4 regions of the Bradyrhizobium ottawaense genome follow, and region 4 is predicted to be linked to each of the others. Evidence: predicted binding sites of a transcription regulator. Region 4 holds the regulator's gene; each other region holds the start of a gene.
The links. Region 4 encodes LexA, which represses DNA repair genes until DNA is damaged. Its sites were predicted from a motif close to TGTTCNNNNTGTGTTCNG; they were not measured.
Positions count from the first base shown of each region.

Region 1: the regulator LexA is predicted to act here: its motif matches at 2,225-2,242, upstream of CIT37_RS30515 (PA0069 family radical SAM protein).
Region 2: the regulator LexA is predicted to act here: its motif matches at 4,115-4,132, upstream of CIT37_RS30085 (DUF3072 domain-containing protein).
Region 3: the regulator LexA is predicted to act here: its motif matches at 2,909-2,926, upstream of CIT37_RS20135 (single-stranded DNA-binding protein).

Region 1 covers NZ_CP029425.2:6,434,499-6,442,067, forward strand. The annotation lists gene rnhB (ribonuclease HII) at 1-482, opposite strand, end outside; gene CIT37_RS30510 (VOC family protein) at 556-1,011, opposite strand; gene CIT37_RS30515 (PA0069 family radical SAM protein) at 1,037-2,203, opposite strand; gene CIT37_RS30520 (phosphoketolase family protein) at 2,414-4,828, shown strand; gene CIT37_RS30525 (acetate/propionate family kinase) at 4,831-6,021, shown strand; gene CIT37_RS30530 (RMD1 family protein) at 6,208-7,047, opposite strand; gene CIT37_RS30535 (glycosyltransferase family protein) at 7,373-7,569, shown strand, end outside.
Region 2 covers NZ_CP029425.2:6,340,557-6,348,125, forward strand. The annotation lists gene CIT37_RS30050 (HAMP domain-containing protein) at 1-935, shown strand, start outside; gene CIT37_RS30055 (HWE histidine kinase domain-containing protein) at 950-2,437, shown strand; gene CIT37_RS30060 (hypothetical protein) at 2,535-2,756, opposite strand; gene CIT37_RS30065 (hypothetical protein) at 2,899-3,156, shown strand; gene CIT37_RS30070 (hypothetical protein) at 3,252-3,500, shown strand; gene CIT37_RS30075 (hypothetical protein) at 3,607-3,813, opposite strand; gene CIT37_RS30080 (hypothetical protein) at 3,832-4,053, opposite strand; gene CIT37_RS30085 (DUF3072 domain-containing protein) at 4,169-4,363, shown strand; gene CIT37_RS30090 (DUF6496 domain-containing protein) at 4,443-4,721, shown strand; gene CIT37_RS30095 (hypothetical protein) at 4,734-5,096, opposite strand; gene CIT37_RS30100 (Do family serine endopeptidase) at 5,373-6,905, opposite strand; gene CIT37_RS30105 (universal stress protein) at 7,112-7,569, shown strand, end outside.
Region 3 covers NZ_CP029425.2:4,206,127-4,213,695, forward strand. The annotation lists gene CIT37_RS20120 (outer membrane protein) at 1-736, opposite strand, end outside; gene CIT37_RS20125 (outer membrane protein) at 974-1,648, opposite strand; gene CIT37_RS20130 (outer membrane protein) at 1,884-2,633, opposite strand; gene CIT37_RS20135 (single-stranded DNA-binding protein) at 3,081-3,578, shown strand; gene gyrA (DNA gyrase subunit A) at 3,936-6,680, shown strand; gene CIT37_RS20145 (potassium transporter Kup) at 6,786-7,569, opposite strand, start outside.
Region 4 covers NZ_CP029425.2:4,081,752-4,089,320, forward strand. The annotation lists gene CIT37_RS19530 (ComEC/Rec2 family competence protein) at 1-1,847, shown strand, start outside; gene CIT37_RS19535 (GAF domain-containing protein) at 1,857-2,798, opposite strand; gene CIT37_RS19540 (hypothetical protein) at 3,015-3,449, opposite strand; gene lexA (transcriptional repressor LexA) at 4,012-4,713, opposite strand; gene CIT37_RS19550 (molybdopterin molybdotransferase MoeA) at 4,890-6,101, opposite strand; gene CIT37_RS19555 (hypothetical protein) at 6,330-6,536, opposite strand; gene CIT37_RS19560 (HAD-IA family hydrolase) at 6,707-7,330, opposite strand; gene CIT37_RS19565 (alpha-hydroxy acid oxidase) at 7,345-7,569, opposite strand, start outside.

The sequences.
Region 1 (7,569 bases), 2.4 Mb from region 4:
AAGACGTGCCTGGGCGCCTCCGGCAGTGCCACGACGGCGCGCTTCAGCGCCCACAATGAGGCGCGCAATATATTGTCGCGGTCGATTCGCGAGGGCGAGGCGACGGCGACCGAGACCTGGGCGGTGGCGCAGATCTTGTCGAACAGTTTTTCGCGCTCCTCCGCCGTCAGGCGCTTGGAATCGTCGATGCCGCGCGGGATGCGGTCGGGGTCGAGAATCACGGCTGCAGCCACCACGGGGCCGGCGAGCGGCCCGCGGCCGGCCTCGTCGCAGCCGGCGACCGGCCAGACGCCGCACTTGATCAGCGCGCGCTCGCGCCGGAAGCTCGGCGGTGCGACCGCGATGATGCCTTTCTTGCCTGCGGGAACGGTCGTTGTTTTGGTCGCAGGCGCTTTGCCGGCCTTGGCGGGCGCTGCCTTTTTCGCAGCGTCCTTCCTTGGCGCGTCTTTGGCCGGTGTCTTGGCGGACTTGTCCCGAATCATGGCGGGGATCGTGCGCAAGCGGCCCGGCCGGCGCAACCGGGAACCCGGCGCAATTCCCGTTATTCAGGCCGCCCTACTCCGCCAGATGCACCCGCCGGTCCTCGCCGACCTCGATGCCGGGTGCGACCACGACCTCCCAGGGATGGCCGTCGGGATCGGCAAAATAACCGGAATAGCCGCCGTAATCGGTCTCGTGCGCGGCCTTCGCGAGCTTTGCCCCCTTGCCGAGGGCAAAGGCCAGCACTGCATCGACCTCCTCTCGGGTCCGACAGTTCCAGGCGATCGTGATGCCGCGGAAGGTCGATGGCCTCGGCTGGTCCGGCAACGCCGCGTCGGCCGCGAGCTGATCCCAAGGATACAGCGCGAGCACCGGACCGCAGGTATCGTAGAACGCCACCGCCTCGCCGGTCGCCTTTAGCCGGCGCGAGAACCCGAGCGCGTCGTAAAAGGCGATGCTGGCGCGGATATCGCTGACACCGAGCGTGATGACGGTGAGCCGCGGCACCGGAGCCGAAACTTGCTTACTCATACGACACCTCTTCCACACTTCCCGCTCAGAACAGGCTCAGCTGATCGCCGTTCCGCTTCGGCCGGGCAAAATGATCCGTGGTCAGCTTGGAGCGCCTTTTGTTGAGGCCGAGCCTGTCGCAGGCGATCTCGAAGCGGCGGCCGATGGTCCAGGCCATCGGTCCGGTGCCCTTCATCCGCTCGCCCCATTTCGCATCGTAGTCGCGCCCGCCGCGCATGTCGCGGATCAGCGTAAAGACGTGGCGATAGCGGTCCGGATAGTTCGCCATCAGCCATTCGCGGAAGAGATCGCGCACCTCCAGCGGCAGCCGCAGCAGCACATAGGAGGCCTCCTTGACGCCGGCATGGGCGGCCGCGTCCAGGATGCGCTCGATCTCGGAATCGTTCAGCGCGGGGATCACGGGCGCGACCATCACGGTGGTCGGGATGCCGGCGTCCGAGAGCTGCTTCAGCGCTTCCAGCCGCTTCGGCGGCGTCGAGGCGCGCGGCTCCATGGTGCGCGCCAGCTTCGGATCGAGCGAGGTGACCGAGATGGCGACCTTGGCGAGGTTGCGCTTGGCCATCCGCGCGAGAATATCGATGTCGCGCACCACCAGCGCCGATTTGGTGACGATGCCGACGGGATGGCCGGCACGCTCGAGAACCTCGAGGATGCCGCGCATGATTTTGCGCTCGCGCTCGATCGGCTGATAGGGATCGGTGTTGGTGCCGATCGCGATCATCCGGGGCTCATAGCCGGTCGCGGCGAGCTCCTTCTCCAGCAGCGCCGGCGCCTCGGGCTTGACGAACAGTTTTGACTCGAAGTCGAGCCCCGGCGACAGGCCGAGATAGGCATGGGTCGGCCGCGCGAAGCAATAAACGCAGCCATGCTCACAGCCGCGATAGGGATTGATCGAGCGATCGAAGCCGATATCGGGGGAATCGTTGCGGGTGATCACCTTGCGTGAGGTGTCGACCCCGACACTGGTCTTGAACGGCGGCAGCTCTTCCAGGCTCTGCCAGCCGTCGTCGAAGGCGACGCGCGCCTCGGCCTCATAGCGGCCGCTGGCATTGGACTGTGCGCCCCGCCCTCGCCTGCGCGCGCGGTCGATGGCGACGCCAAGTTCTGGAAAGTCAGAGTCCACACCCGCCGGCTCGGAGGGCGCCTTGACCGGCGGGTGCTTGAGAGCATGAGACGATGCTGCTGGACTCATGAAGCGAGGATAGCACGACAACGGAACAAATCAAGAACACAAACAAAAAATGGGAAAACAACCCCATGCAAAGTAGGCGCCCAAATTTCGGGCGCGGTCCTTTGACCTCACGCAACACCCCCGTCATGACGATCTCGTTTGATGCCGGTCAGGGATCAATCGTCGCGGAACAATGTTGGTGACGATCGCCGGGTGAAGGTCAGCAGGAACATGACAAAACAACAACAATCGGCCGCGGCAAGCAGCAACCTCGACCTCCTCGATCGCTACTGGCGCGCCGCAAATTACCTCTCCGTCGGGCAAATCTACCTGCTCGACAATCCGCTGCTGCGCGAGCCCCTGCGGGCCGAGCACATCAAGCCGCGCTTGCTCGGCCATTGGGGCACGACGCCCGGCCTGAACTTCATCTACGCCCATCTCAACCGCGTCATCCGCGCGCTCGATATCAGCGTGCTCTATGTCTGCGGTCCCGGCCATGGCGGTCCCGGCATGGTCGCCAACACCTATCTGGAGGGCAGCTACAGCGAGATCTATCCCGACATCGCGCGCGACAAGGACGGATTGCGCAAGCTGTTCAGGCAGTTCTCGTTTCCCGGCGGCATTCCGAGCCACGCGGCACCGGAAACGCCGGGCTCGATCCACGAAGGCGGCGAGCTCGGCTACGCGCTGGTGCACGCCTACGGTGCAGCGCTGGACAATCCTGATTTGATCGTGGCTTGCGTGGTCGGTGACGGCGAAGCGGAAACCGGCCCGCTCGCTGCCTCCTGGCACTCCAACAAGTTCCTGAACCCCGCGCATGACGGCGCGGTGCTGCCGATCCTGCATCTGAACGGCTACAAGATCGCCAATCCGACCGTGCTCGGGCGAATGCCCAACAGCGAGATCCGCGATCTCTTCCGCGGCTTCGGCCACGAGCCGCTGTTCGTCGAGGGTGATGATCCCAAATTGATGCACCAGGCCATGGCGGACGCGCTCGACGTCTCGCTCGCCAGCATCCGCTCGATCCAGCAGCACGCACGGGACGGGCGCAAAAGCGTCGAGCGGCCGCGCTGGCCGATGATCGTGCTGCGCAGTCCGAAGGGTTGGACCGGTCCGAAAGAGGTCGACGGCAAGAAGGTCGAGGGTTTTTGGCGCGCCCATCAAGTCCCGGTGGCTGGTTGTCGCGAGAACCCGGCGCACCTCAAAGTTCTCGAAGACTGGATGCGCAGCTACGAGCCCGAAAAGCTGTTCGACCAGAGCGGCGCGCTCATTCCAGAACTTCAGGCGCTCGCGCCCGAAGGCATTCGCCGCATGGGCGCCAATCCGCATGCCAATGGTGGCCTGCTCAAAAAGGAGCTGAGGCTGCCGGACTTCCGCAGCTTTGCCATCGAGGTGCCGCAGCCCGGCGGCGCCATCGGGGAAGCGACGCGCGAGCTCGGCAAATTCCTGCGCGACGTCATCCGCCTCAATGCGAAGGAGCGCAATTTCCGCATCATGGGCCCGGACGAAACCGCGTCAAACCGGCTGGACGCAGTGTTCGAGGAGACCGAGCGGGTCTGGATGGAGCCGATCGAGCCCTATGACGTGCACCTCGCGCAAGACGGCCGCGTGATGGAAGTCTTGAGCGAGCATCTCTGCCAGGGCTGGCTCGAGGGCTATCTGCTCACCGGCCGCCATGGTTTCTTCTCCTGCTACGAGGCCTTCATCCACATCGTGGATTCCATGTTCAACCAGCACGCCAAATGGCTGAAGGTCACGCGCGATCTGCCATGGCGGCGCCCGATCGCCTCGCTCAACTATCTCCTGACCTCGCATGTCTGGCGGCAGGACCATAACGGCTTCAGCCATCAGGATCCCGGCTTCGTCGATCTCGTCGCCAACAAGAAGGCCGACATCGTTCGCATCTACTTTCCGCCCGATGCCAACACGCTGCTGTGGATCGCCGATCACTGCCTGCGGACCTACAACCGCATCAATGTCATCGTCGCCGGCAAGCAGCCGGCGCCGCAATGGCTGTCGATGCAGGACGCTGCCACGCATTGCGATGCCGGCATTGGCATCTGGAGCTGGGCGGGGACGGAAGATGCGGGCCAGGAGCCCGACGTGGTGATGGCCTGCGCCGGCGACGTCCCGACGCTGGAGACGCTCGCCGCCGTCGACCTGTTGCGCAAGGCGCTGCCGGATTTGAAGATCCGCGTCGTCAACGTCGTCGATCTCATGACGCTGCAACCGAAAGACCAGCATCCGCACGGCCTGTCCGACCGCGACTTCGACAGCCTGTTCACGCGCGACAAGCCTGTCATCTTCGCCTATCACGGCTATCCCTACCTGATCCATCGGCTGACCTATAACCGCACCAATCATGCCGGCATGCATGTGCGCGGCTTTGCCGAGGAAGGCACCACGACGACACCGTTCGACATGGTCGTGCTCAACGAGCTCGACCGCTACCACCTCGCGATCGAGGCGATCGAACGCGTGCCCGGGCTCGCGGCCAAGGCTGCGCAAGCGAAGCAGCAATTCCGTGACAAGCTGATCGAGCATTCGCGCTATGTGCGCGAGCACGGCGAGGACATGCCTGAGATCCAAGGCTGGGTCTGGCCTAACAGCTCCGGCGGCAATACCCCGGCCGAAGCCGGCGACTAGCCATGTCGGACACGGTCCTCGTCCTCAACTCGGGATCGTCGAGCATCAAGTTCGGCCTGTTCGAGATCTCGGCTGTTGAACCCCGCCTGCTCTGCAAGGGGCTGCTCGACGAGCACGAGGCAAAACCCCGGCTCGTGGTGAAGAGCCCCGCGGGCGAAGACCTGTTCGAGACAGCGAGCGAGGCGCCGGACGCCGACGGCGGCCATCTGTTCGCCGATGTGCTCGCGTTCATCGAGGACCGTTTCGGCGAACACCATCTGCGTGCCGTCGGCCATCGCATCGTTCACGGCGGGCCGGACTATTCAGGGCCGATCGCGCTGACCGACGACGTCACCGCGAAGCTGGAGGCATTGACGCCGCTGGCGCCGCTGCACCAGCCGCGGTGCCTCGCGCCAATTCGTGCGCTCGCGGCGATTCGACCAGCGCTGAGGCAGATCGCTTGCTTCGATACGGCGTTCCATCACGGCCTGGCGCCGCCGGCGAGCCGCTTCGCCATTCCGAGGCGCTACGAGGAACGTGGCGTCCGACGCTACGGATTTCACGGCCTCTCCTTCGAATATGTCGCGGGACGCCTCGCCGAGATTGCGCCGGAGCTCATCGCCAAGCGTACCGTCATCGCGCATCTCGGCAACGGCGCCAGCCTGTGCGCGTTGCGCAACGGCCGCAGCGTCGACACCACCATGGGGCTGACGCCGCTCGACGGTCTCGTGATGGGCACACGCTGCGGCACGATCGATCCCGGCGTGCTGCTCTATCTGCAGCAGCACGAAAAGATCTCGATCGAGGATGTCCAGCACCTGCTCTATCACCAGTCGGGCCTGCTCGGCGTCTCCGGCATCTCCGCGGACATGCGCACGCTGCTTGCGAGCGGCGAGATTGCCGCGCGAGACGCGGTCGATCTTTTCACCTTCCGCGCCGCGCAGCAGGTCGCGATGATGGCAACCACGCTTGGCGGCCTCGACTGTCTGGTCTTCACCGGCGGCATCGGCGAGCACGCCAAGGAGATCCGCAGCGCGATCGGCGAACGTCTCGCATGGATGGGCGTGCGCATCGATGCCGCGGCGAATGAGGAGACACGTGAGCGGATCAGCGGTAGCGATAGCGCAGTCGATGTGCTCGTCATTGCAACCAATGAAGAGCTGACGATCGCGCGCCATTGCGCTGCGCTGCTGCAGCAAGGCCATCCCAGCTGAAAGAACGTGTCAGTCTCGTAGCGTGGACAAAGCGACTTGTCCGCCGTTGCTCGACGAGCGAAGGCGGAAGCGTGCCCACCACGTCTGTCAATGTGGCGTCGATGGTGGGCAGGGCGCAAGTGCGCCTTTGCCCACCTACGATTCCTGACTCGTGTGGACAGAAGAGGGCACAATGGCACGCACGAACTAATGCGTCCCGGTCAGGATCTGAAAACACCCGATCGCGACCTCGATCACGATCAGGACCACGACCGCGATCTCCAGGCGGAGCGAGCGCTGGGTGTCGATGATGTCGGTCAGCGCGTTGGCGGTTTCCGACACCGCGGTGAGCTTGCGCTCGAGCGTGTCGAGGCGTTCTTTCAGCTCGTACTCGTCCTCGAGGCGCGAATAGAGCCGGTCGAGCTCGGGCTTCTCCCAGAGCACGTCGGGCTTCTCGGCGATCGCGACGCGCCCGGCGACGCGCTGCTGCACCAGCAGTGCATTGCCGATCAGTTGCAGGATGCCCTTGCGACGGCGCGGCGTGCGGCCGTGCTCGGCGAGCTCCCGCGCAAACGGCTCGATCACATCGAAGACCGCGGCGACGCGGCGCTCGTCGCGCGCGAGCGACGTACTCTTGGCGAGCGCGTCCGCAACCAGCAGCAGCCGGTCGTCGGAGAACTTTGCGAGACAGATCGGCCCGCCCGGCTGGATCGCTTCAGTGCTTTCATCCTTGCAGAGCTGTGCCTGCGCAATCTCTTCCTCGTACGGGCTGAACTCGCCGATTACCCGCGGCTTCAGGCTGTCGATCAGCACTTTCTCCTCGGACGGGAGCAGCCCGATCAGCACCACGACGCCGTAACGGAAGATCACGGCGAGGCCGGCATGGACACGGAAGGCGGCGGGCGTCGACGAGACCAGCGTGCCGATCTCGAGACCGGCGGCGTTGATGCGATCGCCCAGCATCAGCGCGCGGATCCGCAAGGTCGGCGCAGACTCCGGCTTCGGCGATGTCGAGGCCGTGCCAACAGCGAGTTGATCGGCGTTCACAGGAAGCCTCCGCCGCCACCAAAGTCACACATGTCCCGTTCGAACCTTTCTTGCAGGGCGCCCCGTCCCTGCAGGAGCCAACTACCCGCGCGCCGCGCAATGTCGCCGTAAAACTCCAGGTCAATCCCCCCGGGACGAGCTTGTGCCGAAACATTCGGCAACATCGCCAACCCGCGCGTGACACATTTGGCTGCGAGGACTGGCTGCAGTTTACCATCGCACGCCGAAGCGCGGCCGGAAAGTTGCACTCGGCAACGCCACGTGTTTATGACAACATCATAACAAGCTACGCTTCTCCCGAAGTGCAGACATTGAAGCCTCAATCATGCTGAGCGTCATCATTCCGACCGAAGGCGTCGAGCAGACCGCGGTGGCGACTCTGGCCGCGCTGGTCCCCGGGGCCGCCGCCGGCGTCATCCGCGAGGTGCTTCTGGTCGACGGCACCCGCAACGGCGTCATCGAGCGGGTTGCCGACGTCGCAGGCTGCCGTTTCGTCGGCTTCGAGGGATCCTCGCAAGGCGC
Region 2 (7,569 bases), 2.3 Mb from region 4:
TCATCACGCTCGACGAGGACCGCCAGCATGCGCTGGCGCGTGGCGCGTTCTCCTTCGTCAACAAGCCGACGACGACCGAGGGCGTCTCGGCCGCGCTGACGCAGATCAAGGAGTATGCACGGCCGCGGCGCAAGCGGCTCCTGATCGTCGAGGACAACGAGGCGGAGCAGCTTTCGATCCGCGAGCTGCTGCACCACGACGACATCGAGATCGTGACGACGGACACCGGCGCCGGCGCGCTCTCGACGCTGCGGGAGGCGCCCTGCGATTGCGTGGTGCTCGACCTCAGGCTGCCCGACATGAGCGGTTTCGAGGTGCTGGACCAGATCCGCAACGACGAGGCGCTGTCCAACGTCCCGGTCGTCGTCTTCACCGGCCGCGAGCTTTCGGCGGAGGAGGATGCGGAACTCCACACCATGGCGCGCAGCATCGTGGTCAAGGGCGTGGAATCGCCGGAGCGCCTGCTCGACGAGACCGCATTGTTCCTGCACCGCGTGATCACGGAGCTTCCGGTCGAGAAGCAGCGCATGCTGGAGAAGCTGAACAGTTCCGACGAGGATTTGATCGGCAAGACCGCGCTGCTCGTCGACGACGACGCCCGCAACATCTTCGCGCTGTCGAGCGTGCTGGAACGGCGCGGCATGAAGGTGCTGACCGCCACGACCGGCCGTGAAGCCGTCACCCTGGTCGAATCCAATCCGGAGATCGCCATCGTTCTGATGGACATCATGATGCCGCAGATGGATGGCTACCAGACCATCGGCGTCATTCGCGAAAACCAGGCCTTCGCCCGCCTTCCGATCATCGCGCTGACCGCCAAGGCGATGAAGGGTGACCGGGAAAAATGCCTGGAGGCCGGCGCGTCCGACTATCTCGCCAAACCCGTCAACACCGATCAATTGCTACTTGCGATCCGCATGTGGCTGCACCGATGAGTTTGGATCCGCGAATGGACCACGAAAAGGTCAACATCCTCCTCGTCGACGACCAGCCGGCCAAGCTGCTCGCCTATGAGGTGATCCTGAAGGAACTCGGCGAGAACCTCGTGGTCGCTTCGTCCGGACGCGAGGCGCTGGAGGTGCTGCTCAAGACCGAGATCGCGGTGATCCTGGTCGACGTCTGCATGCCCGAGCTCGACGGCTTCGAGCTTGCCGCGATGATCCGCGAGCATCCGCGCTTCCAGAAGACCGCGATGATCTTCATCTCCGCCATCCAGGTCAGCGACATCGACCGGCTGCGCGGCTACGAGATGGGTGCGGTCGACTACGTGCCGGTCCCGGTCGTGCCGGAGGTGCTGCGCGCCAAGATCAAGGTGTTTGCCGAGCTCTACCGCAAGACCCGCGAGCTGGAACGGCTGAATCAGGAGCTCGAGGATCGCGTCCGCGCACGCACGGCGGAACTGGAGAACTCCACCGCGAAGCTGCGCGAAAGCGAGCAACGGCGCAGCATGGCCATCGCCGCCGGCAAGATGGGTTCCTGGGATTGGGACTGGATCAGCGGCGACTGGATGTGGGACGAGGGGCAATATCGCATCTTTGGCGTCGGCCCGGAGAGCTTCGAGGTCAATCCGGCCAACGTCCAGGCGCTGTTGCATCCCGACGACGTCGATCAGTTGCGCAAGGCGATCGCCGAATTCAACAAGGGCACGCGTGCCTATGAGACCGAGTTCCGCATTGTGCGGCCCGACGGCGAGGTGCGCTGGTGCGTCGGCACGGCGGCCGCGACGGTCGACGACAGCGGTCGCGTCGTGCGCGTGAGCGGTGTCACCGTGGACATCACCGAACGCAAGCGAGCCGAGGAACGGCAGAATTTGCTGGCGCGGGAAGTCGATCACCGCGCCAAGAATGCTCTGGCGCTGGCGCAGTCGATCGTCCGCCTCACCCGCGCCGACGAGGTCAAGGCCTATGTCAGCGCCGTCGAAGGACGCATCAATGCGCTGGCGCGCGTGCACACCATCCTGTCGCTGTCGAGCTGGCAGGGCGCGGAGCTCTCCAAGCTGATCGACGAGGAGCTTGCGCCCTATTCGCTCGGCGGCCAGATCATATTGGCGGGTCCGGAGGTCCAGTTGCTGCCGGCGACGGCCCAGACGCTGGCGCTCGCGCTGCACGAGCTCTTCACCAACTCGGCCAAGTATGGCGCACTCTCGACCAGGTCGGGACGGCTCACGATCGGCTGGCAGGTCGAGGACCAGCTGCTGACGCTGAGCTGGGAGGAATCCGGCGGTCCGCTCGTCATGACGCCGAAATCGCGCGGCTTCGGCACGCGGAGCCTGCTAGCGAGCGTCGAGTCCCAACTCGGTGGACAGGCGCAATTCGATTGGCGAGCCGAAGGACTGTTGTGCCGCCTCAAGGTGCCGCTGACACGCAAGACGGCGACGGCCGCCCCCGGAAAATTCGACGCCCCCAGCTCAGCCGAATTGCAACGCGCCTCGGGCTAAAGCGCGATGCGATCAGGATGAAGCGTCATCGCGCTTTGGTTTGTTGTTTGAGCATGATCTTTTCGGAAAACCGCTGCGCACTTTTCCGGATCGTGCTTTAGCCCGACGCCGCCATCCTGGTTTGCCGCGGCGGCCGCGCTTCCTCGGCGAGGCGTCCTTCGAGCCAGGCTTCCGTCTGAGCGAGATCGCGTAGCGCCCTCGCGTAGCGGCGGGCCGCACTTCGCTCCGCACCGCGCGGCAGTTTGCGGGCCTTGCGCAGCATGTCCGCAGCCGCGTTGCGATAGGCCAGTGAGCGGTAAAGAAAGACTACCTTACCCATACCGAATGTTCCCGTTTTGCTGACGCTCATCCTCGCAGGCCCGGCATGAACGTCGGATGAAGCCGGTGATGACAATTCCTTCATGCGTTTGGAACCGGCGAATATGGCCCGCGTTTGCATGTCAGTTCGGGATGCGGTTCCCATGCGCGCAAAAAAGTCGTCGGACCTGATCTCTCCCACCGGCCTCATCAAGCTGATGACGCATGCGATGATGGGCGCAGCCCTCGGCCTCGCCTTCAGCCTCACGCTGATCCTGTCCAATCCCGCCGTCGCCAAGCTGCTCGATCACGGCGGAAGCCAGGCCGCAATCATCTTCGCCCTGACATTGGTGACGACGTTCGCGATCGGCGCGACACTCACCGGCGTCGTGTTCATCCTCGCAGAGGACAAGCAATCTTGAAGCGTGCGTGCGGCCCGGCAGATACGTTTGTCGGGAACTCCTTCGGCAAATGGCGGTTGGCTGCCTGCGTCAATTTAACTCAGGGAGTTCCCCGCATGACAACGGCAAAACTCGTTCTCACCGCAATTTTGGCCACCGGCCTCGCCGCGGCGCCGCTCGCCGCACAGGCCAAGTCGCACAAGGCCAAACACGGATCATCGATGTCGTCCTCGCAGACCACGGGCGCCAACACCAAGGCCTCGAAGGGCGCGGATCCTTCCGGCCAGGGCGGCTCCGGTCCCGGCTCGGACCAGGGCGGCACCATGACGAACAAGAGCAGCAAGGGCATGAGCAATACCAAGTGAGCTCAGGCCGACATGACATCAAAAGCCCCGCGGCGACGCGGGGCTTTTTTTCTTGATGCGGGATCGGCAATCGAGCGCCACATCGTCGAGCGCCGGCGTCAGCTCGTTACGGGCGACGCGTTTCAGAGTTGAGCGGGCGGCTCGCAGCATTCGTCTTCACGAGTTGCTCGAGCTGCGCCCGCTTGCGTCCGATCAGAAGTTGGGCCGCAGCATCGTCGAGCCCCGCACGCTGCAATTGCCGGATGGCCGAGCCCAATTCGAGAATCTCGGCGCGCAACCTCAAGATCCGGTAAGTGTCCGGGTCCTCCTCCACGGCGCCCCCCAAAAGGTGTCAGCGCCGCGTGCTCGCGCGCTCGGGACCGACGGCTGTCTTCACGAGACGAAGGCGCACCCGGTCGCGAACGTCAGGCAGGACATCGCCGCCGCCAGCAGCCTTCCATTCGCCGATCAGCAAATTGACCTTCCGGCGCAAATCCATCTGCGCCAGGGCTTGCTGGACGCAATCGCGGTCGCCGTTGATGAGATCGCGCACGGAGGCCTCGACGCCGGCCATCTCAACCCTCAAGGCGCTGATTTTACGTCGAATTTCATTAATTCTGTTGTCCATGGCTTGTTAGAACAAAATAAGAACATATAGTCAAGTCACGATTTCAGGACGGAGAAGCGACATGCAGGTTCAGGGCAAATACGACGCCAGGGTTTTCCTCGCCGAGCAGATGACACGGACGCAGGGGCTGAGGTTGAAACGGCTGAGCGAAGAAGCGTATCAGCCCGCGCAATATGCGCGCGATCTGTCCTTCAGCGAGGCCGCACGTCGTATCCAGGTGCTGGAAGCCGAGATCGAGCTGGCGAATTCCTTCTAGGCTGCGCCTGGAACACTGTCCGCGTCCTTCGGAACCATGCCCGTGTCGAATGGTTCTCCCCGGCCAAGGGAGAACATGCATGGCACGCAAGGCAAAGAAGCGCAGCTACTCGCGCAGCGCCGGCAGCGATGTCGAGAGCGAGATGCGCCGCTACAAGAAGGGCACCGCCAAGAGCGGTCGCAAAGGCCGTGGCGGACGTGTGAAGAGTCGCAAGCAGGCGATCGCGATCGGACTGTCGAAGGCACGCAAGAAGGGGAAGAAGGTCCCGAAGAAGGCCGCCAAGAAGACCTCCAAGAAGAGGACGACCAAGAAGAGGACAACCAAGAAATCGTCGAAGCGCAAATCCAGCAAGCGCTGACGTTGGCCTGTGTCAGATCATGCTGCCCGGCATGAAGCAGCGGATCGAAACGCCGAACGCGGTCTTCACCGGCCACACCATGGTGCGGCCGGCCCGGTTCGGCTCGGTGATGACGGCTTCGTCCGGCACCTCGATCCACTCGCCGTCGAGACGCACGCGATAATGCCCGTTATGCGACTCCCAGTCGGGATCGGCGACGGCAAAACCATCCGCATCCGAACAGCACGGACCAAGGTGGCTGCGCAGGCTGTCGAACCATGGCTTCAGGGGTGAGTCCGCGTAGCGGCCGTCGTCCCGCCCGAGAGCGTTTCCGCCCCAGAGCACGAATGGCGCCACGAGTAGCGCCCTCCTCAGCGAGAGCTTCAATCGATCCATGTCGGCACCGATCAAATGCGAACCAGCGGCCAGTTCCGGAAACCGGCGGCAAGTTCGAAGTTCCACGCTTGCAACTGGTCCCGGTGGCATCGTTGCCGCCGGCGACCTGCACGAGTCGGAACTTTGATGAGCGAACACGGCTTTTTCGGACGAACCGCGTCATCGTCGCTGCCGTTAACGAGAATGTTATCGATCGCCTCCCGGGAGTCCTGAAGGCGAACGAAAAAGGCGGCCTCGAGGGCCGCCTTTCTTGATCCATGCCGATCGGCGTTCGCCTCAGGCGAGTGGTACCGCGACGAAGCGGGTCGCCTGCGCGCTTCTGACCTGCAACAGCACGCTGCGCTTGCCGGACGATTTGGCCTGCGCCAACTCCGAGCGGACGTCGCCGACATTGGCGACGGCCTTGCCGCCGACGTTGAGGATGACGTCGCCGGTCTGGATGCCCCGCTGCGCCGCCGGCCCTTGCGGATCGACTTCGGTGACGACAACGCCCTTCTGGCCAGCGCCCTGGACGTCACCGGCCGGAGCCAAAGCAAGACCGAGGCGCGGCGTGCCGGAGCCCGGCTGGTCCTTGCCAACATCGGCCTTGGCCTGCCGTTCGTTCGGCAGTTCGCCGAGCGCGAGCGTCACCGTTTTGCTGTCGCCTTTGTGGAAGACGTCGAGCTTCACTGAGCTGCCAGGCGCAAGAGTCGCGATCGTGCGGGCGAGGTCGCGGGAGTCCTTGATCGCGGTGCCGTTGACGGCGGTGATGACATCGCCCGCCTCGATGCCGGCCTTGGCCGCCGGGCTGCCATCCTGCGGATTGTCGACGATCGCACCGCGCGCCTCCTTCAGTCCGAGGCTGTCGGCAATCTCGGCGGTGACCGGCTGCACTTGCACGCCGAGCCAGCCACGGGTCACCGCGCCCTTGTCCTTCAGCTGCGCGACGACAAGCTTTGCGGTCGAGGCCGGAATGTCGAAGCCGATGCCGACCGAGCCGCCGGAGGGCGAGAAGATCGCAGTGTTCACGCCGATCACGTTGCCGCTCATGTCGAAGGCCGGGCCGCCGGAATTGCCCTTGTTGATGGGCGCATCGATCTGGATGAAGTCGTCATAGGGGCCGTTGCCGATGTCGCGGCCACTGGCCGAGACGATGCCGGCAGTCACGGTGCCGCCGAGGCCGAAGGGGTTGCCGACCGCGACCACCCAGTCGCCGATGCGCGGCTTCTGGTCGGAGAATTTGACGAACGGGAAGTCCTTCTTGCCGTCGACCTTGATCAGCGCGAGATCGGTCTTCGGATCGGTGCCGACGACCTTGGCGGTGTAGCTCGTGCCGTCATCCATGGTCACCTGCACCGACTCGGCGTGGTCGACGACGTGGTTGTTGGTCACGGCATAGCCGTCGGCGGAGATGAAGAAGCCGGAGCCTTCGCCCGTGATCATCTGATGGCGCTGGCGCGGCATGCCGTTCATGCCGCCCGGGCCACGGAAGCCGAACTGCCGCGAGAACTGGTCGAACGGGGTGTCCTCGTCCTGATCCATCCGGTTCTGCTGCAGCATCGCGCTCTTGTCGTTGTCCTGGTCGATCTTGACCCGCACCGAGATGACGGCGGGTTTGACCTTACTGACGAGGTCACCAAAGCCCGGCGGCGTCGCGGCGGATTCGGCGGCCTGGGTCGGGGTAATGAAGGAGCTCGGACCGAACGGCGAAGAGCCGGGAGCAGCCGCCAGCACGGCCACGCCGAGCGCGGCCACGGTGCCGAGCAGCGCAAGCCGGCGCGGCCTCAGGATCTTGCGGGACGTGGTGTCGGAATTGACGCGATCGTTCATGTCGAAATGTCCATGTTGGATAAGGTGTCGCCTTGCCTCCAACATGGCCATCGTCACCTTACGACGTCCCGTCCATCCGATTAAATCTTCGCAAAGAATGCGCGGGCCCCGGGAAAGTCGTCCCTGCGCATTTGATGCAGCTCAACGCGGGTCCTTCGGGCAGTGAAAAAATGCGGCCACCGGATGATGTTCATCGGAGGCGCGCCATGTACAAAGACATTCTCGTCCACATCCCCACCGAACGCCCCATGCGCTGCGCGATCGAAGGCTCGATTTCGCTCGCGGCGCGGTTCAACGCCCATCTCGACGCAGTCGCGATCGGCTATGTTGCGACCAGTGCGGCTTACGTGATGGAGGGCGGCGCTGCGGTCGCGGCCGTGTTCGAACTGGAACGCGAGCGCGCGGTAGAGCGGGCCGAGGCCGCGCTGGCGGTGTTTGGCATCGAAGCGGCGAACGCCGGCATCTCCTACGGCTGCCGCGCGCTCGGCGCGATCCCGGTAGACGCGGCCGGCTCGCTCGGCGAGATGGCACGGTTGCACGACCTCAGCGTCGTGCTTCAGCCAGATCCGGCGCAGGGCTCGTTCGACAACGACGTGCCGCGCGAGATCCTGTTCCAGGCCGGCGGCCCGGTGCTGTTCCTGCCCTACACCTTCCATGGAGCTTT
Region 3 (7,569 bases), 120 kb from region 4:
CGACCACGGGGCCGCCGAAAGTGTAGTTGAGGCGGACGGTGCCCATGTCGACGTCCTGCTTGATCCGATCGATACGGTCGTTGACGCCGAGGATCGTGAACGAGTTGTTGCGCTTGCCCATGAACAGATGGTCGTATTCGATCGCCACGGACCAGTTCGGTGCGAAGCCGAATTCGATGCCGGTGCCGACCGCGCCACCCCAGCGCGTCTCGCTTGCGCTGTCGAGGACCACGCCGCCCAGCAGGCCGTTATATTTGGCGTGCGTGACGGCCGCGCCACCCTTCACGTACCAGAGCACGTTGTTCCAGGCATAGCCGACCTGGCCGGTGAACAGGCCAAGCGCGTCGATCTTGGTCTGGTTGACCAGCGGCCCAAGCACCACGCTCGTATTCGAGCCCTTCAGGTTGGCCCAGTCGCCTTGGGCTTCAAGGCCGAACACCCAGTTGGCCGACTGCCAGCGATAACCGACCTGTCCGCCGACGACGCCGCCGGTCGCATTGTGACAGCCTTCAGCCGTGTCCGGACCCGCAACACCGAAGATGTTGTTGACGTCCCAGCAATTGCGGCTCGAGGCGCCGCCGCCGTTGATACCGATGTAGAAACCGCTCCAATTGTACATCGCGATCGGCGCGACCGGAGCCTTGGTGTAGGGGCGGGCCGCCAAATCGGCCGCCGAGGCCGGTGCCAACGCGCTGAGTGCGAACAAACCGGCCGAAGCCAGCAAAAGCTTCTTCATATCCATTCCCCAGTTCCGTTTCTCTTTCTGACCTTCCGGAAAGCGGAAGAGCCAGCGGACCTATGACCCGACTAATGTCACTGCTTTACACCATTAAAGCCAAAGGTTGTGTCACCCGGGCGCCACATCTCTCCGAAAACGCGAGCGAGCCGGTTGGCGCGCGAAAAAACAAAAAAGCCGGCGCGAGGCCGGCCTTTCGTGACGATGTGACGTCGGTAGTGATCAGTGCTTCGCAGATCAGTACTTGGCAACCACCGGGGCGCCGAAGTGGTAGTTCACGCCGACCTGCACGGTGTGGAAGTTGAGCGTGCCGGTGGTGATCGGAGCGCCGAGACCGGAGAAGTAGGTCTCGCCACCGAGGCTGCGATAGAGGTACTCGCCCTTGACCGACCACTGCGGAGCGAAGAACGCCTCGACGCCGGCGCCGACGGTCCAGCCCGAGTGGAACTTGCTGTCGGAGACAGTCACGCCGAGCGCGCTGACGCTGACCTTGTTGTCGATCCAGGCGTAACCACCGGTGCCGTAGAACAGCACGTTGTTGACGGCCCAGCCGATGCGGCCGCGGACGGTGCCGAGCGCGTCGGTCTTGGACGACACGGTGAGGCCGAGAGCGGTCGCCGAGGCGCTGACGTCAGCCCAGGAGCCATCGGCCTCGATGCCGAACACGACGTTGCCGGTCTGCCAGTTGTAGCCGGCGGTGCCACCGACGAAGCCACCCTTCATCTTCGGGTCGCCGGAAGCGCTTTCCCAGGCGCCGCCACCGACGATACCGAGGTAGAAGCCGGTCCAGTTGTAGACGGCCGCCGCCGGAGCGATCGGAGCCTTGGTGTAGGGGCGGGCTGCGAGGTCGGCCGCCGAGGCGGGCGCAGCGAGAGCGAACAAACAGGCCGAAGCCAACAAAACCTTCTTCATTTTCAACTAATCCCAGTCCCAGTTTCTGTTGTTGCCTTCCTGACCGGAAGGGCAGCGGACTCAACGGCCCAACTGACGCCGTACTTACACCACCAAAGCCGCAAGTTGTGTCTCCGAAAAGCCACAGCGGTCGAAAAGGTGATGGTTACTGACTTATTGCCTCCCGTTCATGTCGCGCCAAACGAAAAAGGCCGGCGCGAGGCCGGCCTTAGACGTCAATGATATCAGATGGATATCAGTAGCGCGCGGCGACCGGCGCACCCCAGTTGAAGTGATAGTTCACACCTGCCTTGACCGTGTGAACGGTATCGGTCCACTCGGAGCGGTTGGTCACGACGGGGCTGTACTGAATCGTGCTCTTGCCGAAATCGATGTAGTTGTATTCGACCTTGGCCGACCAGTTCGGAGCGAACATGTATTCCGCGCCGGCGCCGACGGTCCAACCCCAGCGGGTGTTGTTCTGGATGAAGACGTTTCCGGGGATGCCATCGTAGCGATGCTGAATGTCGCCGACCGCAGCGCCGCCGCTGACGAACAAGAGAGCGGGGCCGGTCGAGTAGCCGAGACGGCCCTTGATGTCGCCGAAGCCGCGGATTCTCGTGAAATAGGTGTCGCCGAGGCCGGCATTGATCTCGGCAGAACGTCCGTTGATGTCAGCCCAATGATAGTCGCCCTCGATGCCGAACACCCAATTGGCCGCCTGCCAGTTGTAGCCGACTACGCCACCGACAAAGCCGCCGGTGGTGTCGTAGTTCTGACTTCCAGCAAAGATCGCCGTATTCGGACCGCCAAAGAAGGTTTCGTCGCTGCGGCCCCAGGCACCACCGCCCTGCACACCAATGTAGAAACCGGTCCAGGTATAGATCGGAGCGGGGGGCGCGATCGGCGCCTTTGTATAGGGACGGGCTGCAAGGTCGGCAGCACCGGCCGGAGCCGAGAGGGTCAGCGCAACCGCGCCGGCAAAGCCAATCAAAATCTTCTTCACTGTAATCTCCCCAGTCGTGTCCGCCTCTCTGAGTTCCCCAAGGCGGACTATCAGGCGCGAGGCCCATTGCATCAATTCCAAGCACGACGATAGCTCGATTCTGCGGCAGAGTCCGTGCCCGGAGTGCAACAGTTGGGTGTAATCGACCTACCTCTAACTTAATGAATGTTAAGTGATTTTTGCCGTTCACGGGAACCCGATTTGGTTCCATCCCAATTGCCATCACATCGCCATTTAGACGCCATCCCGTCTCCACATTTGGTGGCGATTTCTGCAGGAACAAATCTGGAACAGACCGCCGGTCGGTGCTATATGTGGGGATAACCTTGGGGGTGACGGGCTGAGCAGCCCCTGCAAGCGTATAGGGTCGCCTTAACAGGGCGCAGAGGAACGCAGCAGCGCGCTCGGCCTTAGGAAATTCAGTGGCATTCGGAGTGGAGAGCGGCGATGGCGGGAAGCGTCAACAAGGTCATTCTGGTTGGAAATCTCGGCAAGGATCCTGAAATCCGCCGCACCCAGGACGGGCGGCCGATCGCGAATCTGAGCATCGCGACCTCCGAGACCTGGCGCGACAAGAACAGCGGCGAGCGCAAGGAAAAGACCGAGTGGCATCGGGTCGTGATTTTCAATGAAGGGCTCTGCAAGGTCGCCGAGCAGTACCTGAAGAAGGGCGCGAAGGTTTACATCGAGGGCGCGCTGCAGACCCGCAAATGGACCGACCAGAGCGGCGTCGAGAAATACTCGACGGAGGTCGTGCTCCAGGGCTTCAACTCGACGCTCACGATGCTCGACGGCCGTGGCGGCGGCGGCGGAGGCGGCAGCTTCGGCGACGAGCCGGGCGGCGATTTCGGCTCCTCCGGACCCGTCAGCAGCGCACCGCGCCGTCCCGTGGCCGCCGGCGGCGGTGGCCGCAACAGCGACATGGACGACGACATCCCGTTCTGAGCAGGGACCGGACGATGAGGGGGCGCAAGCCGGCTGAGCGGCGCCTTCCCATTTCGTGTCAGCAAACCTTACTAATCGGCAGAAAGGGCTCGGGATTTCCGGGCCCGCTTCATGTTTGGGTTGAACTCGGATTGCGCCAGCGCAATCGCGTCGATGGCGCGCGCCGGCCGCGCGATTGACGAGGTCCCGGAGGTGATTTCGGAAGGCCTGTTCCGGGTCCCTCCGAGACGCTCTCCGTAAGGCCGTAAGTTGTTGGAAAAATAAGCGGAAAAAGCGCTTCCCTGAAGCCTGCGAGGGTGGTTATCACGGTCTCGATGCGCTATATGATTCCTAGCTAAAACCTCACCGGATTTCCCCTTGGCTGACGACGACGACAAGCCCGGCGACCAGCCGGCGCAACCCTCGGATATTCGCCCCGTCTCCATCTTCGAGGAGATGAAGAAGTCCTATCTCGACTACGCCATGAGCGTGATCGTGGCGCGGGCGCTGCCTGATGCCCGCGACGGCCTGAAGCCTGTGCACCGCCGCATCCTGTACTCGATGAACGAGCAGGGGCACACACCGGACAAGAAGTACGTCAAATCCGCCCGCGTGGTCGGTGACGTCATCGGTAAGTATCACCCGCACGGCGACCAGTCGATTTACGACGCCATGGTCCGCATGGCGCAGGACTTCTCGATGCGCGTGCCGCTGATCGACGGCCAGGGCAATTTCGGCTCGGTCGACGGCGATCCTGCGGCCGCCTATCGTTACACGGAAGCGCGGCTGACCAAGGCGGCGTTGGCGCTGCTGACCGACATCGACAAGGACACCGTCGATTTCCAGCCGAACTACGACAACAACGAGACCGAACCGTCGGTCTTGCCGGCCAAGTTCCCGAACCTTCTCGTCAACGGCGCCGGCGGCATTGCGGTCGGCATGGCCACCAATATCCCGCCGCACAATCTCGGCGAGGTCATCGACGCCTGCGTCGCGCTGATCGACAACCCCGCGCTCACCATCGACGAGCTCATCAACATCGTGCCGGGACCGGATTTCCCGACCGGCGGCGTCATTCTCGGACGCGCGGGCATCCGTGCGGCCTATCACCTCGGCCGCGGCTCGGTCGTCATGCGCGGCAAGGTCGCGATCGAGACCATCCGCAAGGAGCGCGAGGCGATCATCATCACCGAGATCCCCTACCAGGTGAACAAGGCGACGATGGTCGAGCGCATCGCCGAGCTGGTCAAGGAAAAGAAGATCGAGGGCATCGGTGACCTCCGCGATGAATCGGACCGCGACGGTTACCGCGTCGTCATCGAATTGAAACGCGACGCCGTGCCGGATGTGGTGCTGAACCAGCTGTACCGTTTCACGCCGCTGCAAACCAGCTTCGGCGTCAACATGGTGGCGCTCGACAGCGGCCGTCCTCGGATCATGCATCTGAAGGACCTGCTCGCGATCTTCGTCGACTTCCGTGAGCGGGTCGTCACGCGTCGCACCAAGTACCTGCTCGCCAAGGCGCGCGATCGCGCCCATATTTTGGTTGGTCTCGCGATCGCGGTGGCCAATATCGACGAGATGATCCGCGTGATCCGGACCTCGCCGGACCCGACCACCGCGCGCGACACCCTGATGTCGCGCGACTGGCCGGCCCGGGACGTCGAGGACATGCTGACCCTGATCGACGATCCCCGTCACCGCATCAGCGCGGACGGCACGATCCGGCTGTCGATGGAGCAGGCCAGGGCCATTCTCGATCTGCGCCTGCAGCGCCTCACCGCACTCGGCCGCGACGAAATCCGCGACGAGCTCGACAAGCTCGCCGGCGAGATCGCCGATTATCTCGACATCCTGCGCTCGCGCGAGCGCGTGCTGGGCATCATCAAGACCGAGCTTGCCGAGGTGAAGGCCGAGTTCGCCACACCGCGGCGCACCGTCATCATCGAGCAGGAAGGCGAGGTCGAGGACGAGGACCTGATCCAGCGCGAGGACATGGTCGTCACGGTGTCCCATGCCGGCTACGTCAAGCGCGTGCCGCTGTCGGCCTACCGGGCCCAGCGCCGCGGCGGCAAGGGCCGCGCCGGCATGCAGACCCGCGACGAGGATTTCGTCAGCCGCCTGTTCGTGGCCTCCACGCACACGCCGGTGCTGTTCTTCTCCTCGCGTGGCCAGGTCTACAAGGAGAAGGTCTGGCGTCTGCCGATGGCCGCGCCGAACGCGCGCGGCAAGGCGCTGATCAACATCCTGCCGCTGGAGCAGGGCGAGCGCATCACCACCATCATGCCGCTGCCGGAGGACGAATCCACCTGGGGCAACCTCGACGTGATGTTCGCCACCACGGGCGGCAATGTCCGGCGCAACAAGCTGTCGGACTTCGTCGACGTCCGCCGCTCCGGCATCATCGCCATGAAGCTCGACGACGGCGAGTCGATCGTCGACGTGCAGATCTGTACCGAGCGCGACGACGTGCTGCTGACCGCCGCCGGCGGCCAGTGCATCCGCTTCCCGGTCCCCGATGTGCGCGTGTTCACCGGGCGCACCTCGATGGGCGTGCGCGGAATCGCGCTCGGCGAAGGCGACAAGGTGATCTCGCTGGCGATCCTGCGCCATGTCGAGACCACCTCGGACGAGCGTTCGGCCTACCTGAAGATGCGCCGCGCCGTCGCCGGCGAAGCTGCGGCCGAAGATGCCGCCGTGGACGCCGAGGCCGAGGAGACCTCCGGCAGCTTCCAGCTCGCGCAGGAGCGTTACGCCGAGATGTCGGCGCAGGAGCAGGTCGTGCTGACCGTCTCCGTCAACGGCTATGGCAAGCGAACCCTGTCCTACGAGTACCGCACCACCGGCCGCGGCGGCAAAGGCATCGTCGCCATGAGCGTCAACAACCGCAACGGCAATCTGGTCGCGTCCTTCCCGGTGGAGGATGCCGATCAGATCATGCTGGTCACCGACAAGGGCCAGCTGATCCGCTGCCCGGTCGAAGGCATCCGCATCGCCGGCCGCTCGACCCAGGGCGTGATCGTGTTCGACACCGCCGAGGACGAGCACGTGGTGTCGGTCGAACACATCACGGAAGAAGCGGAGAGCGGGAACGGAGCGAACGGGGAGTCGAGCGGGGAGTGATAAGTCACTCCCTGCGGCCCGGATGGAGCGAAAGCGAAATCCGGGGCTCTCACGCCTGGCGAAAATCCCGGATTGCGGTTTGCTCCATCCGGACTACGAAGCTCGCTAAATCTCCAGCTCCGTGCCGAACTCCACCACCTGCTTGGTAGGCACGCCGAAGAACGCGGCCGAGCGTTCGGCGTTGCGCTGGAGGAAGGCGAACACGCCTTCGCGCCAGACCCACATGCCCGGAATGTCCTCGCTGGGAATGATGGTCTCGCGGCCGACATAATAGGTGATGTCGGAGAGGTCGATGCCGGGCAGCTTGCTCTGGCGGCAGACGAGATTCAAGCCTTCATAGATCGTCGGGTTCTGCATGAAGCCGTAATGCAGGATCACGCGGGTGATGCCGGGAATGATCTCGATCACCTCGCCGCGTTCTTCGTCCGCGATGTGCGGCAGCTCCTCGATCAGCACGGTGACCAGCAGCACGCGTTCGTGCAGCACGCGGTTGTGCCTGACGAACTGGGTGAGCGCGAGCGGCACGCCGCGCGGTGCGGAGGCCAGGAACACGGCGGTGCCGGGCAGCCTTGCGCTGCACTTGTTCACGGCGGTCTCGATCAGATCTTCCTCGGGCTGCCGCAGCCGGCCCCTCGCGGCCTCGACCAGCTTCACGCCGGCGCGCCAGGTCAGCATCAGGAAGGCGACGAGGCCGGCGAGCAGCAGCGGAAACCAGCCGCCCTCGAACAGCTTGATCGAGTTGGCCGAGAAGAAGATCACGTCGATGACGAAGAAGGCGCCGTTCACGGCCACCACCAGCCAGGGCGAATAGCCCCACTGGATCGCGACCAGCGCGGCGAGCAGCGTCGTGATCGCCATCAGCAGCGACACCGCGATGCCGTAGGCGCCG
Region 4 (7,569 bases):
TCGAGGCCCGCGATATCCGCGAGCGAACCGATCGTTTCGTGCTGCGCGTCACGGCCATGGAGGCGCAGCGCAGCGAGGTCAAGCTGGAACGCGTCCGCCTGTCGGTGCGCAAGGGCACTGCGCCCGAGGTCGGCAGCTTCGTGCAGCTCAAGGCGCGGCTGATGCCGCCGCTCTCGCCGGTGCGCCCCGGCAGCTACGATTTTTCGCGCGACATGTTCTTTCAGGGCATCGGCGCCTCCGGCTTCGTGATGGGCGCGATCACGGCTTCAGTCCCGCCCGATGCCGGCGGCCTGCGGCTGCGTTATGCCGCCTTCATGCAAGGCCTGCGCGATGCGATCGACGCCCGCATCCGCGCCACGCTCGAGGGCGACAACCGCGCGATCGCGACAGCGCTGCTCACCGGGCGGCGCGATGCGATTTCCACGCCGGTCAACGACGCGATGTTCATCTCGGGGCTCGGCCATGTGTTGTCGATCTCCGGCTATCACATGGCGGTCGTCGCCGGCGTCGTCTTCTTCGCGGTGCGCGCACTGCTGGCCTTGATCCCGGGACTGGCGGCCGGCTTTGCCATCAAGAAATGGTCGGCGGCCGCAGCGCTGGTGGCGGCTGCGTTCTATCTGCTCTTGTCTGGCGCGGAGGTCGCGACGCAACGTTCGTTCTTCATGACGGCGGTGGTGCTGATCGCCGTGATGGTCGATCGCCGCGCCATCACCTTCCGTACGCTCGCGGTGGCGGCGCTGATCGTGCTCGCGGTCGCGCCGGAAGCGCTTGTGCATCCGAGTTTCCAGATGTCCTTTGCCGCGACGCTGGGTCTCGTCGCGCTGGTACAGATCGGCATGCCGAACCTGTTTGCCTCACCCGATCATTCGGCGACCGCGCGCGTCGCGATGTGGGGCGGCCGCGAGATCGCGATGCTGTTCCTGGCCTCGCTGATCGCCGGGCTTGCGACCACGCCCTACGCCGCCTTCCACTTCCACCGCGTCACGCCCTACGGCGTGCTCGCCAATCTCGGTGCGATGCCGGTGGTCTCGGCGCTGGTGATGCCGGCGGGGCTGCTGGGATTGCTCGCAGCGCCGTTCGGGCTCGACGGCGTGTTCTGGTGGCTGATGGGGATCGGCATCGACTGGATGGTCGCGGTCTCGCGCTGGGTGGCGGCATTGCCGGGCGCGGTCGGCCGCATCCCGGCGTTCGGCATCGCGCCGCTGATCGCAGCGAGCCTGGGGGTCATCGTGATGGGCCTGTTGCGTACGCCGTTGCGCTGGGGCGGTGCCGTCGTGCTGCTGGTTTCCATCGGCTGGGGGCTGTCGGTGCGGCAGCCCGATATCCTGATTGCCGGGGACGGCGCGAGCGTCGCGGTGCGGGGCGGCGACGGGCGTTTGCATCTGATCAGGGCAGGCAAGGACAATTTCGTGCTGAGGGAGTGGTTGGCTGCCGACGCCGATCCGCGCGATGCCGGCAGTAGCGCGCTGGCGAGCGGCATATCGTGCGACGAGTCGGGCTGCGTAACGCCGCTCGCAGACGGACGGCTGGTCGCGCTGGCCTCGCGCATCGACGCGTTGGCGGACGATTGCAACCGGGCTGCACTGGTGGTGACGTCAAGGCCCGCGCCGCCCGATTGTGCGGCGATGGTGGTGGATCGGCAGCGGCTCGCTCGCCAGGGCGCGCTGGCATTGACCCGGCGTGGCGACGGCTTTTCGGTTCAGGCGGTGAGGGCAAGAGGCACGAACCGCCCGTGGTTACCGGCCGGTGCGGGCGAAGGTGACTTCGACGGCAGCCTTGCGCAGAAGGCGGCTCCCCGCAGCCGCGACGCAACGCCATCGGAGACCGACTTGCAGGCCGACGATTGACGCCATCGATTACAGATACCAGGCCAGCACGGCTTCGAGCTTTGCCTTGCCGATGACCGGCAGGGCCACCATTCGGCTCAGCCCGGCTGCGCAGGCCTCAGAGCCCGCGATCGAGCCGTCATGAGTGAGATCGTCGTTGAGCGCGGGCATGCCGGCGGCCCAGGCGCCGCCGATGCTGCCTTCGCCCCTGGCAATGGAATTGGCGGCATAGCGGGCGGCAAGGTCGGTCTGCGCGCTGCAATCGCCGGCGCGAAAGACCAGCGCCGAACGGGCCTCGTTCGGGACCCAGATCTCGAAGCGTCGCGCAATCGGCGTTGCCTGCGCGGAGAGGAAAGTCAGGACCCAGGTTTGGTCGGTGCCGGTTCGGTAGGGCACGCCGACACCCAGATTGATCCCGACCTTGGCTGCGTCCTCCCAGCGCAGGAAGCTCTTGGCGTCGTGCAGGTCCTTGATGATCAGCGGCAGGCCCGCCTTCCAGGTGCGTCCGGGAAGTCCGAAGCCGCGAGGAAATTTAGTGTGGCGCGAGTTGAATTCGAACATGTCCGCCGCGCCGTAATAGCCGTCGACGAGGCCCATCTCGTGGGAGAGATCAGGATCGTTGTGCCAGAGTTCGATCGCGCCGACATGCGCCTCGTCGTCGCCGCAGAACAGCACCATCACGGCTTGCAGAAATTCGCCTGCAAACACCGGCACCGCCACGCCGCAGGTGAGGCCGGCGGCGACGGCCTGATCGGTCCGCTTGAAATAGGAGTTGGCGAATTTCGTGAGGATGACGGGATGGCCGCAGGCCCAGGCCTTGCCTGGAAGCCCCTCGTCATATCCGAAGTGCAGATCTTCGCTGACGGCCTTGAACGCGGACAGCCCTTCGTCGTAGAGGCCGCCGCCGAATTCCAGCCGCATGCGCGTCCGGTCAGGCACCCAGAGTTCAACGACGCGAATAAAGGTTTTCATCGAGCGTGTCCGCCGCCTCAAACCACGACAGCATCGGTCATTTGGCTGCGGAGCGGAGGTTCAAAATTCAGGCAGGACGGCCCAAACTTCGTGCGGCGACGAGGTGCGGCGGCGCTCGCCGATCGAATTTCGTGAAACACAAACCCACCGGGCTCGCCGGCATCGGCCGGCGACGGCATTTCAATCCTGGCCCCGGACCCGCCGGGCCGGAGGGCGTCAGCCGATCGGCAGTCGCGTGACCGTCGGGCGACTGTCGGCGATGATCTGCGGCTTGTGCTCGCGCTCGCCGATCGGCTGGGTCACCGGCAGTTGCAGCACGGTTGCGCGCTGGCCCTCGACGAGCTGCGTCACCAGCACGGATTTGCCGTCCGGGAATTCGATCGCATCATGATGGCGATCGGGAATGTGCGGATCGATCTTGCCGAACTTGCCGACGCGGGAGTTGACGGTGCGCGTCCAGATCCAGCGGTTGTCGTAACGGACGTTATCGGCGAAGGCGAGCTCCGTTCCCGGCAGCAGGCAGACCGCGACGGAGAGATCGGCTTCGGAGGCGAAGCCGCGCGTCGAGGTGCCGCGGAATGTTGTCGTGACGATCGTCTCGCCGACTTCTGCGGGGCGCGTCGCGACGGCATGCAGGCTGTAGTCACACATCGGGTGCTCCTCTATGCAGAGATAGCGACCCGCACCCCTTTTGGAGGCGCAGGCCCCTACCAGAGTGGAAGCACGTGACGGTCTGCTTGGTTGTAGGCAAATCTGCGGCTGGGATCCGCGAGCCCCGATCACATTATCTTTTCCATCTTTTCCGAATTCGATAGGAACAAAGTCGGCTTCCGTGCATTTGGCAGGCGCGCGTCAACGACCGGCGAAACCAGCCAGCCCGAGTATCGTCAGCTCGGCTGCGTGCGCGCTGCATTGCGGTTGTTGCGGATTTTCTGGATCACGGCCGTGTCCTAGCCGACATGAATGATGCGACCAGCGTTGCTGCGGCTGCGCTCAAACGATCCGGCGCATTTGGGCTGTCCCCCTCGAACTCGCAAGGCCGCGAAGCGATGTTGCTTCCCGCGGCCTGCCGAGGATGTCGCGAAAGGGGGAGGGGCCGGACAATCTGTGCAGAACCAGAAAGACTATCCAGCCGGAGCGGACCATCATCCGCTCCAATCTCTGATCGGCGATGCCGACCGAAGGCGCGCGCGAGGCGCTGAAGACTCCGGTATCAGTACTTGCGGTAAAGCCCGATCAGCTTGCCCTGAATCTTCACGCGGTTCGGCGGCAGGATGCGCACCTCGTAAGCGGCATTGGCGGGCTCCAGCGCGATCGAGGCGCCGCGGCGGCGGAAGCGCTTGAGCGTGGCTTCCTCGTCGTCGATCAGCGCCACCACGATGTCGCCGGTATCGGCGCTCTCGTTGCGCTGGATCAGCGCCATGTCGCCGTCGAGGATGCCGGCCTCGACCATGGAATCGCCGCGCACTTCGAGCGCGTAATGCTCGCCGGAGCCGAGCATGTCTGGAGGCACGCTGATGGTGTGGCTGCGTGTCTGCAACGCCTCGATGGGGGTGCCGGCCGCGATGCGGCCCATCACGGGCACCGCAACGGGCCGCTCGCCCTCGTCCGCGGACGGGCTGGAGCTCGCGCGCAGCTTGCCGAGATTGCCCTCGATGACGCTTGGCGTGAAGCCGCGTCGGTTGCCGGCGGCAGCTTGGAGCTCCGGCAGCTTGATCACTTCGATGGCCCGGGCGCGGTTGGGCAGCCGGCGGATGAAGCCGCGCTCCTCGAGTGCGGTGATCAGGCGGTGGATGCCTGACTTCGAGCGCAGGTCGAGCGCATCCTTCATCTCGTCGAAGGACGGCGGCACGCCGCTTTCCTTCAAGCGTTCGCTGATGAACCGCAGAAGCTCGTATTGTTTGCGCGTTAACATCTCGACCAAAGTCCCCCGGTTGATGTCGTTCGATTCCGAGACGATGAGTTCAGCGATAAGCCGCTACATCCTCGAAACAAATCATGAACGGACACTATATGTTCGATACATGTTCCGCAACTGCTTAATTTACCGTGAACAGAGCGAAACTCGCCGAATGCGTGTGGCCGCGCAGTTCAGACGGGGAGCCGCAGCACTTCGCAGGGGCTGCCGGCCTCGGCCTTTGGCGCAAGCGGTGCGCGCACGAGAAGTACCTGTGCTGCAGCAAGATTCGCAAGCAGAGAGGAGTCTTGATGGCTGACGGGAAGGGCGACGAGCGTGCCGTCGTCGCGCAGCTCCAGGCGCGCGCGCAGATAATCCTCGCGCTGGTCATTGGCGCCGAGATCGCGGCCCAGCACGGCGCGCTCGCGACGGTGATGAATCACCGAACGGCCCGACAGCGCGCGAATCAGCGGTACCATGAACAGGAAGGCGCACACGTAGGACGACACGGGATTGCCGGGCAGGCCAATGACGCTCATCGTCCCTAAGCGTCCGTGCATCATCGGCTTGCCGGGCCGCATCGCGATCTTCCAGAACGCCAACGCGATGCCTTCGTCCTTCAGCGCCTGCTGGACCAGATCGTGGTCGCCGACCGATGCGCCCCCGGTCGTGACCAGGACGTCGGCGCCGCTTTCGCGCGCGCGGCGGATGCCGGCGGTGGTGGCCTCCAGCGTATCGGCGGCAACACCGAGGTCGATGGTCTCGGCGCCCTCGCTGCGGGCGAGCGCGTGCAGGGCATAGCCGTTGGAATAGACGATCTGGCCGTGCCCGGGCGTTGAGCCCGGCATCACCAGTTCATCGCCGGTGGCGAGGATCGCGACCTTCGGACGACGGCAGACGGCGAGTTGCGGGTGATTCATTCCAGCGGCGAGGGCGAGATCGCGCTCTGTCAGACGGGTTCCCTTGCGCAGGAGGACGTCACCCTCGCGGAAATCAACGCCGGCGGGGCGGATGTGCCGACCCACGATCGCGGCTTCCTTGATCGTTATTTGCTTGCCCTCGGCGATCGTGTCCTCCTGGATCACGACTGCGTCGGCGCCGTCGGGAACGACGCCGCCGGTGAAGATCCGCACGGCTTCGCCGGCGGCGACCCTCTCCGTGAACGGACGGCCCGCTGCGACCTCACCGATCAACGTCAGCCTGGAATCGATCGTTGCCGCATCGGCCGCGCGCACGGCGTAGCCGTCCATCGCCGACATCGCCTGGGGCGGTTGGGTGCGCCGCGCAGCGACGTCCTGCGCGAGCACGCGATGGTAGGCTTCGTCGAGTGAAACCATCTCTGCAGGCAGCGGCTCTGCACCCGCCAGCACCGCAGCAAGGGCGTCGGAAACCGGCATCAAGGCCACGGCGAAACTCCTGCTCGGCACGTTCGGACGAAATGTTCCGACAGTCTTCTAGCCGAGCGCGGGGGCAGAGGCAAAAATGCGGAGCGGGCACGATTTATCTTGCCGCTTTCCGGCCCTGGATCGAAGGCAGGCTCAGGCTTGGCGTGGCATGATCCAGAGAACGAGGCCGATCGGCAGGAGGGTGGCCATGGCGAGGACGAGAATGACGAGTGCCACGGCCGGCATCGCTCAACTCCCGCTCGGCCGGTCCGGCCCGTCGTCCAGCGCGACGTCGGGAGCCTTCGGCCCTTGATCCTTGTCGGGCAGCGGATCGGCCTGGGATTTCAGGTCGGCGGCCTTGCTGATCAGCTTGGCGGAAAGGTCAGAATCCGAGGTGGTTCTTGCGAATTCAAGCAGGAGAGAGGCTTGCTTGGTGAGATAGGTTTTGCCCAGCACGTCCATAAGTCCGGTGTAGAAGTCCCAACGGACTCAAGAGTCCGGAAGGGGCCATTCCGTTCCCGGAACTCCGTACAAAAATGCACAAAGCGCTCTGGTTCCTCATTTTGGGCAAAATTGGCTCCGGGAGGGCTGCCCCGACGTTGGCGCCTCCCGATGAGCGGAGATCGTCAGATGCCCAATGCCTTCAAGGCGTTCTCGACGTCGCGCGGCGACGTCACATGCACCGCCGTCAGCCCGCGCGACCGCGCGCCTTCGATGTTCTCGGCGAGGTCGTCGAAGAACACGATACGTGCTGCGGGCACGCCGATCGCGGCGACGACATGGTCGAAGGCTTCCGCGTCGGGTTTGCGCAGGCCGATGCTGGACGACAGATACAGCGCGCGGAAATGGCCGAGCAGTTCGCCATATTCCTTCGAGAAATAGTCAACATGCGGCCGGTTGGTGTTGGAGAAGGCATAGAGCGGCATCTGTTTCGCCGCGCGCGGCAGCAGCTCGGCGATATCAGGCATCTCGCCGGCGAAGATCGCGTTCCAGCCTTCCAGGAACTGGGCGTCCGAAATGCCGATGCCGAGCGAAGCACGCAGCGAAGCGAAATAGTCCTCGTCGCTGATCTTGCCGACCTCGTGCAGCCGGTAAGCCTCGTCACGCACATAGCGCGCGACGATGGCCTCGGGCTGGCAGCCGGCATGTCCCGCCCAGCAGGCGATCGCCTTGGAGAAGTCGATGTCGAGCACCACGCGCCCGAGATCGAACAGCAGCGCATCCGCGCTGCCGGGAGAGAGCGATGTCATTGCGTCCTTTTCACTCAGTATCGATACGGATCGTGGTCGAACAGCGGGAATGCGCTGAACACGCTCGGCGCGTTGGTGGCGGTCGCCGGATGCAGGCAGGATTTGTCGACCTCGGCAAATGACGTGGCGCCCAAAAGGCCGAGGCAGCGCAGCACCTCGTCCTCCAGCAGCTCCAGCATCCGCGCGACGCCGGCCTCGCCAGCCGCCGCCAGCGCCCAGCATTGCAGCCGGCCGATCCC